4 regions of the Vibrio sp. genome follow, and region 4 is predicted to be linked to each of the others. Evidence: predicted binding sites of a transcription regulator. Region 4 holds the regulator's gene; each other region holds the start of a gene.
The links. The regulator PurR, encoded in region 4, represses purine synthesis genes. The targets are predictions, from matches to a motif close to TNANGNAAACGTTTNCNTNA.

Region 1 (3,201 bases), on a different contig from region 4:
AAGGGTTGATGTAAAAACATCAGCCCTTTTTGTTTTATGTATCATCTTCAAGAGATTCCCTACTCGCTCCTTCGTCACTCTATGGAATGACAAAAAACCAAGATCAAAAAAGGGCTCAATGAGCCCTTTCAAAATAGTTTCAAAGTAGATGGACGAAATTCAAGGAGCTCACACGGAGTTTGCGCTAGCAAATGAGTATGTGCGACACAGAAGTTCGTTCACTCTACGAAGAAAAATTAAGCATAAACTGGTAGACGCTTACAGATCTCGAGTACTTTCGCTTTCGTTGCTTCGATAACTTCCTCGTTGCCGATGTTATCTAGAACGTCACACATCCAGTTCGCTAACTCTTTCGCATCTTCTTCAGTGAAACCGCGGCGAGTGATTGCTGGAGAACCTACACGGATACCTGAAGTAACGAATGGGCTACGTGGATCGTTTGGAACTGAGTTCTTGTTTACAGTGATGTTTGCTGCGCCTAGTGCCGCATCTGCATCTTTACCTGTAATATCTTTGTCGATTAGGTCGACTAGGAACAAGTGGTTTTCAGTACCGTTAGATACGATTTTGTAACCACGCTCTTGGAACTGAGCAACCATCGCTTTTGCATTCTTAACTACGCGAGCTTGGTACTCTTTGAACTCAGGTTCCATTGCTTCTTTGAACGCCACTGCTTTACCAGCGATAACGTGCATTAGTGGACCACCTTGACCGCCAGGGAATACTGCTGAGTTCAGCTTCTTGTACATCTCTTCGCCAGCGTTAGACAGGATTAAACCACCACGTGGGCCTGCTAGTGTTTTGTGCGTTGTTGTTGTCACAACGTGCGCGTGTGGTACTGGTGTTGGGTAAACACCTGCAGCGATAAGACCCGCTACGTGCGCCATATCTACGAATAGCCAAGCACCTGCTTTGTCTGCGATTTCACGCATGCGAGCCCAATCTACGATTTGAGAGTAAGCTGAGAAACCACCGATGATCATCTTTGGTTTGTGCTCTAGGGCAAGTTGCTCCATTTCATCGTAGTTGATTTGGCCAGCTTCATCGATACCGTAAGGAATTACGTTGTAGTGCTTACCAGAGAAGTTTACTGGTGAACCGTGAGTCAGGTGACCACCGTGCGCTAGGCTCATGCCTAGAACTGTGTCGCCTGGATTCAGAAGAGCCATGTAAACAGCGCTGTTTGCTTGAGAACCAGAGTGTGGCTGTACGTTTGCGTATTCACAACCGAAAAGCTCACATGCACGATCGATAGCAAGAGCTTCTGCTTTATCAACGTACTCACAACCACCGTAGTAGCGCTTGCCTGGGTAACCTTCAGCGTACTTGTTAGTTAGCTGAGAACCTTGAGCTTCCATTACACGTGGGCTTGTGTAGTTCTCAGAAGCGATAAGTTCAATGTGTTCTTCCTGGCGAAGAGTTTCTTCTTGGATTGCTGCGAACAGTTCCGCATCGTAATCTGCGATGTTCATATCACGCTTTAGCATCTGTATCTCCTGACTCAGATTAAGACTTAAAAATTGCAAAAAAACTGATTTCTGACCTCAATACCGACGTTTTTAACCGACGCAAACGTTTGCATTAAGCTAATGACGCGCATTCTACATAATTTGATCTGGGTCATAAAGAGAAAATTGAATTTTTTCTCATGCAGTTTTTTCATAATGAATTACAAGGATCGTCATGTTGACACTTTTTACGCCTCTCACTGAGACAAGTGTCAAATCTATCCTTTACACCCCGTAAAACGATAATTACATAGGTTTACCTTAAATTTGCCTCTCAAGCTACCGAAATCCTTATTTTTTAAATAGTATGCACGCCATTATTTACTGGTTAAATTTCAAATTGATGGAAAAACACTCAAGAAAAGAAGACTGGGTCGCAATTCTTACTGGCACATTTTTAGTCGCTCAAGGTGTCTTCTTCTTACAATCCGCTTCTTTACTGACTGGCGGAACTACGGGCTTAGCATTATTAGTTAGCCAATTTGTATCGATTTCATTCGGTACGCTTTATTTTATTGCTAACTGTCCATTCTATTTATTGGCCTGGAAGCGCTTTGGGGCACGATTTGCGTTTAATAGTGCCGTTTCCGGTGCTTTAGTCTCTATTTTTGCCGACCACCTCTACCTAGTGATTAGCTTAGATACCATTAATGAAGTGTACTGCGCAGTTGCAGGTGGACTACTGATGGGATTAGGCATGTTGATTTTATTCCGCCATCGTTCGAGCTTAGGTGGATTCAACGTTTTGTGTCTATTTATTCAAGACAAGTTTGGCATTTCGGTGGGTAAATCTCAGCTAGCCATCGACTTTTGTATCTTAGTTGCCTCTTGCTTCTTCGTTTCACCAGAAGTCATTGGTCTATCGATTCTTGGCGCTATTGCTCTAAACCTTGTACTGGCAATGAACCATAAACCAACTCGCTACTCCGTGAATTACGGCTAGTAACTACCGCTCATAAAATTAAGGGTTGATGCATCAGCATCAACCCTTTTCTTTTTAACTCAATTCTCCATGAGAGGTTCGCGCTTTCACGTCATGGCTGAGCTCTTTGTTTAGCTCTGCTTCTACATGACCTGGTGATTGTGTACTTGCCGAAATCAAGCGGTACATAGCAGGAATAACGAACAGAGTAACTAGCGTGGCAAAAGCCATACCGAAGAAAATCACAGTACCGACAGCCACTCGGCTTTCATAGCCTGCTCCAGTAGACACAATCAAAGGAATCGCCCCCGCCAGTGTCGTAAACGCAGTCATCATGATTGGACGCAAACGGCGAGCCGATGCATCTACAATTGCTTTTTCAAACTCGATACCTCTATCACGAAGTTGGTTAGCAAACTCAACGATTAAAATACCATTTTTGGTCACCATACCTATCAGCATGATCATACCGATTTGGCTATAGATGTTGAGCCCCTGCCCCATCAAGAATAATCCAAGGAATCCACCAAACACGCCCATAGGAACCGTGAACATCACCACCAGCGGGTTAATAAAGCTTTCAAATTGAGCAGCAAGAACCAAGTACGCAACCAACAGAGCCAAAGCAAAGACCACTAAAATGCTCGATTGATTCTCTTTGTAATCTTTCGATTCTCCGGAGTAGCTGACGGAAATATCCCCCGGAAGTAACTCAATCGCTTGCTGATCTAAAAAGTCGAGAGCTTCGCCAAGCGTGTAGCCATCGGATAA
Region 2 (3,201 bases), on a different contig from region 4:
CGAAGAGCGTAAAGAATCAGAAGAAGCAGAACGTGCAGCTGCAGCAGAGCAAGAAGCAAAACTATCAGCTATCGCTGAACAAATCGCTAAAGATGGTATTGATGTTGAAGCTCTTATCTCTGCTCTAGCAGGTGAGACAAAAGGCAAGGCTAAAGCAAAATCTAAACGTGCTCCTCGTCCAGCTAAATACGAATATGTTGACGCAAATGGCGAAACGAAGACTTGGACTGGTCAAGGTCGTACTCCTTCAGCAATCCAAGAGCAATTAGATGCTGGTAAAGTTCTAGAAGACTTCCTTATTGAGAAATAATGAACCTTCTTTGTAAAAAGCGCCTAAACGGCGCTTTTTATTTATGTACTAAATAAAAAACCTCACATTAGTGAGGTTTTTTATTGTTATCTTTCCCAGTATGCTTCTTCTAAGCTATCTTCTCGCTCTGGTAACCCTCTCGACAATCTAGGAGAGTGTTGAACTAAAACTTCATAACTAGCTCGGTTGGAGTATTTACATACCTGAGAAAAAGATGAGTACGTCAAATACGCGTGAGCGTGTTTGCTAGAATTGGGAACGTTCTCTTTATGATATTTATTTGCAGCCATATCATGTAATAACGCAGATAAAGCCGCGTCACCTGCACCGTTCGTGTTCTTAATTTTTTCAGGTCCACCCATATAAGGTGAAATATGTGAGTAAACTTTAATAGGATTCTCACAGTTATCTTTTACTGCAGGGCGACTAAACTCGTAACGGTTAAATTCCGCGATACTGCCTGGAAGTAATGGCAAAGACGTTTCACGCTTCGCTGCCTCTTCCGTGTAACCCGCCATAAACAAGCCAACAGGACCCGCTGTACACAATACTAAATCAACCCATTCCAAAGCTTTATCTGAAGCCGCTAGTGGATCGGATTCACCAGTTAACGCTTCTGCTTCATCTTCATTCATTGCGACTACTGAGACGTGGTCACGTAAAAACTCTTGCCAGAATTTCGGGTCATCCTGAATAACAAACTTTGTACCCAGAGTTAATACAACAGGAACGTTATACTTTTTGGCATACTCTATCGCTCTCATTGTAGCTTCAGGCATTGGATCACCCTCTTTACAACGAACTAAATAAGCCGTTAGTACTAACGCTGAAGCGTTTTTAAAAATCTTCTCTGGGATGCTATCTGGACGAAGTTGGTTCATCTGGCCTTCGCTAATTGCAAAAGTTCGTTCACCATCTTCTGTAATTAATGCAAAACAACGTCCAATCGCACCTTCAACACCCTGAAGGTAATTGAGATCCATGCGGCTAGATGTATTACATAGATAACGATAACCATAACTACCGATCTTAATATCTTGGCTCATTACACCCAATAATGTCGAGCGATCATCCGCCAACACAGAGTAGTTATGCAACGTATTACCGATCGTGCCACCCGCGTATTCGTTGGTGATTAACTCATTCTGCTTAAGCTCAATATATAAAGCTTCTGCGGTTGCGTCATCGATAACTAATGAGTGTCCCTTACTCAATTTGTACTTTTCGATTAATTCCGAGCCCACCTTCGCTTCAATATCAACCAAAGTCTGGTCAATACCAATAATATGTGTGCGAGACATTTTTTTGCTTTCTTGCGCTTGACTCACTAAAGGATCACGAGCATGGACTGGGAAATAGTGTTTCGATTTACGTTGACCAGGAAATTTCATAGCTATATTTCTACGGTATAGGTTCGAGTAAGGGATGAAAGGATGCCGGATTCTACCGCGCACATTTAGACGCGGCAACAATCGCAATTATAGCAAACGTTTGCAATGAAAATTAATTTTCACGCTGTTGGATACGTAATAAATAAGAGGACTTATTCCCCTTCCATGAAACTTAAATCCGGCAGGCGCTCTAAATTTTCTGTGTAACGTTTAAGATTAAACTCGCCTTCATTTTTCATCACATCAAAAATCTCGATCGACATAGCGCAAGCCATCATCGCCACAGCATCCTCACGAGGCGTACCAGTCATCATTAATCTCATAAGAGTTTCTTTCACTTTGATTGGATTGCCGTCCTCCAATTGGTTCTCGATCACTTCGATCAAATGTGACTCTTCAAAGATTTGGTTTTCTTCACTCATTTGTTACTTCCACAGGGCTTGAATTTCGGCAACTATGCCACATATAGACACTCGATAGTAAAAAAAGCGCAGATATAGTGAGTGATAGAGCAAAAAACGTTCTGTTTTGAAGTGTGAGGCCGATCTCGGATCTGTCACCCTGAAAGGCTTTCTGATAGAATCTGCGTCCAGTTAAATTAAGTGGTGTTTAGTAATGTCTGACAACAGCCAAAAGAAAGTCATCGTCGGTATGTCCGGCGGCGTTGATTCATCTGTTTCTGCGTATCTGCTTCAACAGCAAGGTTACCAAGTAGAAGGCCTGTTCATGAAGAACTGGGAGGAAGATGACAATGAGGAATATTGCACAGCAGCGGAAGACTTAGCCGACGCTCAAGCAGTGTGTGACAAGTTAGGCATTCACCTACACACCATCAACTTCGCTGCAGAGTACTGGGACAACGTATTTGAATATTTCCTAGCGGAATACAAAGCTGGCCGTACTCCAAACCCAGATATTCTTTGTAATAAAGAAATCAAATTCAAAGCATTTTTGGAATTTGCAGATGAAGTTCTTGATGCTGATTTTATCGCAATGGGTCATTACGTCCGCCGCACATTCCCAACTGCGGAAGAACAAGCAGCAGGCGAAAAACCGCAAATGCTACGCGGTTTAGATAACAATAAAGATCAAAGTTACTTCCTATACACACTAAGTAGCGACCAAGTTTCCCGTAGCCTATTCCCTGTGGGTGAGCTTGAGAAACCTGAAGTACGACGTATCGCAGAAGAACAAGACCTGATCACAGCGAAGAAGAAAGACTCCACCGGTATTTGCTTTATCGGAGAGCGCAAGTTCACTGAATTCCTAGGCAAATACCTACCAGCGCAACCAGGTAACATCGAAACACCTGAAGGTAAAGTTATTGGCAAGCACCAAGGCTTGATGTACCACACTCTAGGTCAACGCAAAGGCCTTCATATCGGTGGTCAAAAAGGCGGCGGCGGTAACGAAGATCCATGGTTTGTTGGCGACAAAGATCTAAAACGCAACGTTCTGATTGCAGTACAAGGCAAAGACCACCCTCTTCTCAAATCAGAG
Region 3 (3,201 bases), on a different contig from region 4:
GGCGGACATGCCGCCGAAACTTTCAAAAATTGAAGGGGCTCGAATGACCGAAGTGGTTTATTTGATAGAGTCTTAAATGAAAAGAGCGTTTGGGAAACCAAACGCTCTTTTCGATAGCGATTAGTAAATCACTTTTACTTGTGCCGCACTGGTAACGGCGTCTTCGATTGCTTGCTCAATGGATTCACGACGAGTAATTACGACACCTAAGCGGCGGCGTCCATCGATGTCTGGTTTACCAAACAGTCGAATTTGGGTTTGAGGTGTTGCAAGCGCTTGCTCTAGACCGTCGAAACGAATGTCTTGTGACGTGCCTTGACCAAGGATAACTGCAGAAGCGGCTGGGCCAAATTGTGTAATGCCAGCAATTGGCATTCCTGTAAACGCACGTACGTGGAGCGCGAATTCAGAGCTGTCTTGCGACATTAATGTCACTAGCCCAGTATCATGCGGACGAGGAGATACTTCATTGAATATCACTGTGTCCCCTTTAATGAAAAGTTCCACACCAAAAATGCCGTATCCGCCCAGTGCATTGACCACTTTTCCTGCTGCGTCTTGAGCTGCGGCCAATGCGGCGTCTGACATGACTTGTGGTTGCCAAGACTCGCGATAATCTCCATCTTCTTGGCGATGGCCAATCGGAGCACAGAAGTGTACACCGTCAACTGCGCGTACAGTCAGCAGCGTAATTTCATAATCAAAATCAATAAAGCCTTCGACGATTACGCGTCCAGCCCCCGTGCGACCACCTTCTTGAGCGTAATCCCAAGCTTGTTGAACATCATCTACTGACTTAATAACACTTTGTCCTTTACCTGATGAGCTCATTACTGGTTTACAAACACAAGGGATGCCAACCGCTTCGATAGCTGCGGTGAAATCTGCATAGTTGTCGGCAAAGCGATAAGGGGAGGTTGTAAGCTCTAGCTCTTCTGCAGCTAGGCGACGAATACCTTCGCGGTTCATTGTCAGTTTAGTTGCATTAGCAGTAGGTACCACATTTAGGCCTTTTGCCTCTAGCTCGACAAGTTTGTCTGTGGCAATGGCTTCAATTTCGGGTACAACGAAGTCAGGTTGTTCTTTGTTAATGATGGCTTCTAACGCATCACCGTCAAGCATATCTAGCGTGTAGCTACGATGAGCAACTTGCATGGCTGGGGCGTTTTCGTAGCGGTCACATGCAATCACCTCCAGTCCGAGGCGCTGGCACTCTATAGCGACTTCCTTACCTAGCTCTCCAGATCCAAGTAACAGGACGCGCGTTGCGTTTTGACGTGTAGCAGAACCAAACATAGATAACCCTTTTTAAATAGAGGACAATGAATTTGAAGGGAATCATACGGATTAATTTACGAAAAGCAAACGTTTGCGTCATGTTGAGAGCTAATAGTGGGGATATGTACTGTAAACCAGTTTGAAAAATTGATGTAATATTATGATTTACAACTAATTATTCTAAGAAAATATTGATAATTTTAATGTTATCTCGAATCCTGACAAGGAAATAGTAGCGATAGCGATTATAATCATATCAATATAGAAATCGTGTATTTCATAAGTCACAGCGGCATCAAACTTCACATTGGCCACCTTGTCCTCGTTACTTTACAAGTTGATGAGTAAACATGTGAGGTTGAAGTTGATGTCAAAAATAAGAAGAACAGATGCAGTACGATCCAAAACAATCCATTAAGATTCCGATTGATACGCTGACGATTGGCATGTTTGTTACCGCCATTGAAGACAGTAAACGCGTAAATCTTGCTAACGCAGGCCGAGTCTCAACGCAGCAAGCGATCAGCCAGTTAGTCAAAAGTGGCGTTAAGTTCGCGTGGGTGGATCAAAGTCTGTCAACCAAAGGCAGTGTGTTTAAACCAGTCAACGACAAAGTTGTAGACGAGCCTCAAACAACCGAGTCGACTCCTATCAAACGTAAGAAAATGAGTCGCTTTTCCCAGCAAAAGAGAGCTTCCAAAATTATCAAAGAAGCGAAGGGGCTTGCTCAAAAAATCCTCAACCAAACTTTTGAAGGCAAATCGATTCATGTTGATGAGCTCGATGGTTGGGCCGACGATCTGATTGAATCTGTTTTGATTGATTCGGACGCCTTGCATTGTGTTTCCGCTCTCCGTAGCAAAGATGAGTATTTGTTGGAACACTCGGTAAACGTCGCGACATTATTGGTTTCTTTTGGCAAGCACCTAGACTTGCCAAAAGAAACGCTAAAACAGATGGCTATCGGCGGTATCATTCATGATGTCGGTAAGATAAAAGTGGATGATAAAGTACTTCACAAGCCAGCGCGTTTGACCCCTGATGAATTTGAACACATGAAGCTTCACCAAGTGTATGCTGGTGAGATCATTAACACTGTGACCGGTTTAAGCGACATTGCGCGAGATGTGTGTCTTATGCACCATGAAAAACTCGATGGCACTGGGTACCCTAGAGGTCTGAATGCAGAGCAACTCCCCACGCATGGCAGGATGAGCTGTATCGTTGATATATACGATGCCTTAACGGCGGATCGTTGTTACAAAAGGGGGATGAGCTCTGCTGAAGCGTTTAAGATTCTTTTGAGTTTGACGCCATTTCACTTGGATAGAGAGTTGGTTTATAAGTTTATCAATTGTATTGGTGTTTATCCCGTTGGCGCATTGGTAGAACTTAGTGATGGTCGTGTTGGTATTGTATGGACATCAAACACAGCAGAGCCGTTGAAGCCAGAGGTGAAGTGTTTCTACTCACGCAAATACAAGCGGTTCGTTGATGTCACTTATGTTGATGTTAAGCATAGTAAAGTTACCATCGAACGAGCCATTGCTCCAAGCAGCCTAGAAGTTGATCCAACTCCGTTCTTTGATGTTTGAGTGGTAACCGTCGATTAAAAAAGGCGCTCATTGAGCGCCTTTTTCGTGCTATACCGCTAGGTAAGTCACCGGAATATCCGGGTTAATCGCCTCTAATGTTGCTTGAGTGTCAGCAAGGTGACTGATTGTACCCTCTGCCATTTCCGCTAGTGCTGCAGATTCGATATCTTGTAGCGATTTACCATCCAGTAGAAGTTGAATCATGGCAACTTGTAGGGGAGGCAGGCTTGGGTTGAAGGCTGCGTTTTCTGCGTAAGCACCAAGATAAACTTCGCCACTTGTGAGTTTGAGGCTAACACCACTCAGGTTTTTGGTGTAAGGCGCGTGG
Region 4 (3,201 bases):
TATTTTACATTGGTCATCGTTTTAACCAGTATTCTATTCATAATCAGTAACATTTCTAGTATTTGTTACTTTAAAACCAAGAAAGATGATTTTTTATTGATTCAAGACAAACCTAGGCTATCGGTTAACTTTTTTCCACATTTACATTTATTTCGTCACAACCAGTGTTACCGCTGTTCATTTTTATTGGGTAAACTATCCGCAGTTATTTTAGGAGTTAAACCTAATGCAAGAAATTAAAGCATTTAATGAAAAACGCGCCGAGATCTACTGGTGGCTCTCTAGCCTGATGGCAAAAGAACTGACTCAGGAAGCTTTAGATCAGTATCACTCTGCAGAAATTCGCTCATTTCTGACTGGTTTGGGTGAGAACGAAGCACTAAAACCTGCCGTTTCTGACGTCATTGACGCTTTGAACCGCCTAATGGACCGAGAGGATGCTCAGCTAGAGCTATCAGCAGATTTTTGTGATTTGTTCCTTAAATCGGATAGAGACTCAGCTTTGCCTTACGCTTCAATGTACATCGGTAAGTCAGGTCTCTTGAATGATGAACCGGCGAGAGAAATTGAAGCGCTGCTCCAACAATATGGAGTGCAGGTAGATGAGAACCTTAATGAGCCCGCAGACCATATTGCCATCGAGCTTGATTTTTTAGGTAACCTAATCATCCGCTCTAACGAGTTGGAGCAAGAAAGTGCAATGGAAGAAGCGTTGGCCGCACAAGATGCATTTATCTGCGATCACCTACTAAGTTGGACACCACAATTTGCTGCGAAATGTAAAAACATTGACGAATTTGGTTTCTATTCTGCTATCGCGAACTTGATGGTCGCATTCTTAGAGCTCGACTCGAGCTACTTAAAAGGTGAATAAACCTTACTTTTTGTGACCCTAAGCGGTAACAAAAGCCTTTTTATTTGCGCTTCTCCAGTTTGCGGTCTAGAATCGTGACCGCAAACGATAAAAATGAATTTAATAAATACAAACCGCTAATTAACAGCGGTTTTTGTGTTTCTGATACTTTCTGCCAGATTATCCTAAACTTAGGAATATTGTTCCGTGGCAGTCATCGACAGGACAGAACCTTATGGCCACTATAAAAGACGTAGCGCGCTTAGCCGGCGTGTCAACGACAACGGTATCTCACGTAATTAATAAAACACGTTTTGTTGCAGAAGCGACCCAAGAAAAGGTCATGGAAGCAGTACAGGAACTGAATTACGCACCAAGTGCTGTTGCTCGTAGCTTGAAATGTAACAGCACTCGTACCATCGGTATGTTAGTTACTCAATCAACCAACCTTTTCTTTTCTGAAGTTATCGATGGTGTAGAGAGCTACTGTTACCGTCAAGGTTATACTTTGATCCTATGTAATACCGGTGGTATTTACGAGAAGCAACGTGATTACATCCGCATGTTAGCTGAAAAGCGTGTAGATGGTATCTTGGTTATGTGTTCTGACTTAACTGAAGAGTTAAGTGAAATGCTTGATCGCCACAAAGATATTCCAAAAGTGGTTATGGATTGGGGCCCAGAGAGCTCCCAAGCAGACAAGATCATCGATAACTCCGAAGAAGGTGGCTACCTAGCAACGAAATACCTTATTGAACGCGGGCATAGTGACATCGCTTGTTTAAGTGGTCACTTCGAAAAAGCAGCGTGCCAAGAACGTATCGCGGGATACCGACGCGCAATGCAAGAGGCCGAACTCAATGTCAACGAAGACTGGATCCTCGAAGGTAACTTTGAATGTGATACAGCCGTACTAGCTGCTGACAAGATCGTCGCAATGGACAAGCGCCCTACTGCAGTATTCTGTTTCAATGACACTATGGCTCTTGGTTTGATGAGCCGCCTACAGCAGAAAGGTATCCAAATTCCTGAAGACATGTCGATCATTGGCTATGACAATATTGAGTTAGCGGAATACTTCTCTCCACCACTAACAACAGTTCACCAGCCAAAACGTCGTGTTGGTAAAAATGCGTTTGAAATTCTGCTAGAGCGCATAAAGGACAAAGAACACGAAAAACGCGTTTTTGAAATGCACCCAGAAATTGTTGAGCGTTGTACGGTTCGCAACCTTAACAAGTAATAACGATATGCGTTTGGCAATATGATTATTGATTAGCCAAACGCATAACCCCCATCAATTTACTGAACCAAGATCACATTTAGTCACTCCAAGTGTGATACTTACCTCAAATATTATTTATTCTTAAATAGTTCGATTAATGCCACGAACAGGGCAAACCATTCCGAAAGGATGGGACGCAAAGCCACCGGCCTTAAGTCATTAGTACAAGGCAGCGGGGTTGCCGATGGCAAATATGCAAAACTAGTACAATAAGATTTCTCGTAATCTAGACGCGTCTTAACACGTAACAGCACTAGACATGGAATTCGTCGATATTTTACGAAGTGTTTTCTTGTATGACACCTTACTGACAAAATTTCTGCATTATTTTGCTACTCTCTCGGACCTGAATTGGTGGCGTATACATATACACCGAGAAATTACAGCATGGATAAACCAATACTAAAAGACTCAATGAGACTGTTTGAGCAACTTGGTCAAATTAAGTCTCGTTCAATGTTTGGCGGCTTCGGCATTTTCGCAGATGAAACGATGTTTGCCTTGGTGGTAAATGACAGACTGCACGTGCGCGCTGATGAACAGCTTACACAGCAGTTTAAAACCCTTGCGCTGGAACCATACGTTTATAAAAAACGCGGTTTCCCCGTCGTAACCAAATATTTTGCATTAACTGATGATCTTTCTTCTGACACCGAACGAACATTAGCGCTTGCTAAACAAGCTTTAAAAGCGGCAAAAGAAGAGAAAAAGATACAATCAAAAGCTAAGCCTAACCGCTTGAAAGATTTACCTAACTTGCGATTAGCAACGGAAAGAATGCTGAAAAAGGCAGGGATTGACGACGTTGAATCCTTGGAAGAAGCGGGCGCAGTCAATGCTTATAAGGCTATTCAGTCTTCTCATTCAGCAGAAGTCAGTGTTGAGTTACTTTGGGCGCTAGAAGGTGCAATAAAAGGTACGCACTGGTCAGTAATACCTCAAACTCGTCGACAAGAGTTACTTAGCAAACTCTCCAACTGATTGATAAAAAGCCAGCATAATGCTGGCTTTTTTACTTTTGATGGAAATTTTCTGCTTCATGACTCGTTCTTATTCCCTATAT

Region 1: a site for PurR is predicted at 1,565-1,584, ahead of glyA (serine hydroxymethyltransferase). Genes of this name have one in related genera too.
Region 2: a site for PurR is predicted at 1,790-1,809, ahead of AC4MRV_RS04155 (inosine/guanosine kinase). Genes of this name have one in related genera too.
Region 3: a site for PurR is predicted at 1,358-1,377, ahead of purT (formate-dependent phosphoribosylglycinamide formyltransferase). Genes of this name have one in related genera too.

The regions. Positions count from the first base shown of each region.
Region 1 covers NZ_CFHWOM010000010.1:4,005-7,205, reverse strand. Annotated here, with positions in the region: gene glyA (serine hydroxymethyltransferase) at 237-1,487, opposite strand; gene AC4MRV_RS08770 (YitT family protein) at 1,852-2,451, shown strand; gene vexH (vibriobactin export RND transporter permease subunit VexH) at 2,506-3,201, opposite strand, start outside.
Region 2 covers NZ_CFHWOM010000003.1:137,041-140,241, reverse strand. Annotated here, with positions in the region: gene AC4MRV_RS04160 (H-NS family histone-like protein) at 1-310, shown strand, start outside; gene AC4MRV_RS04155 (inosine/guanosine kinase) at 397-1,701, opposite strand; gene AC4MRV_RS04150 (hypothetical protein) at 1,854-2,123, opposite strand; gene mnmA (tRNA 2-thiouridine(34) synthase MnmA) at 2,317-3,201, shown strand, end outside.
Region 3 covers NZ_CFHWOM010000036.1:22,515-25,715, forward strand. Annotated here, with positions in the region: gene AC4MRV_RS15790 (thiopurine S-methyltransferase) at 1-76, shown strand, start outside; gene purT (formate-dependent phosphoribosylglycinamide formyltransferase) at 121-1,296, opposite strand; gene AC4MRV_RS15800 (cyclic di-GMP phosphodiesterase) at 1,668-2,873, shown strand; gene cdd (cytidine deaminase) at 2,922-3,201, opposite strand, start outside.
Region 4 covers NZ_CFHWOM010000062.1:9,262-12,462, reverse strand. Annotated here, with positions in the region: gene torD (molecular chaperone TorD) at 227-874, shown strand; gene purR (HTH-type transcriptional repressor PurR) at 1,089-2,096, shown strand; cyclic di-GMP riboswitch class I at 2,239-2,324, shown strand; gene AC4MRV_RS19140 (TfoX/Sxy family DNA transformation protein) at 2,526-3,119, shown strand.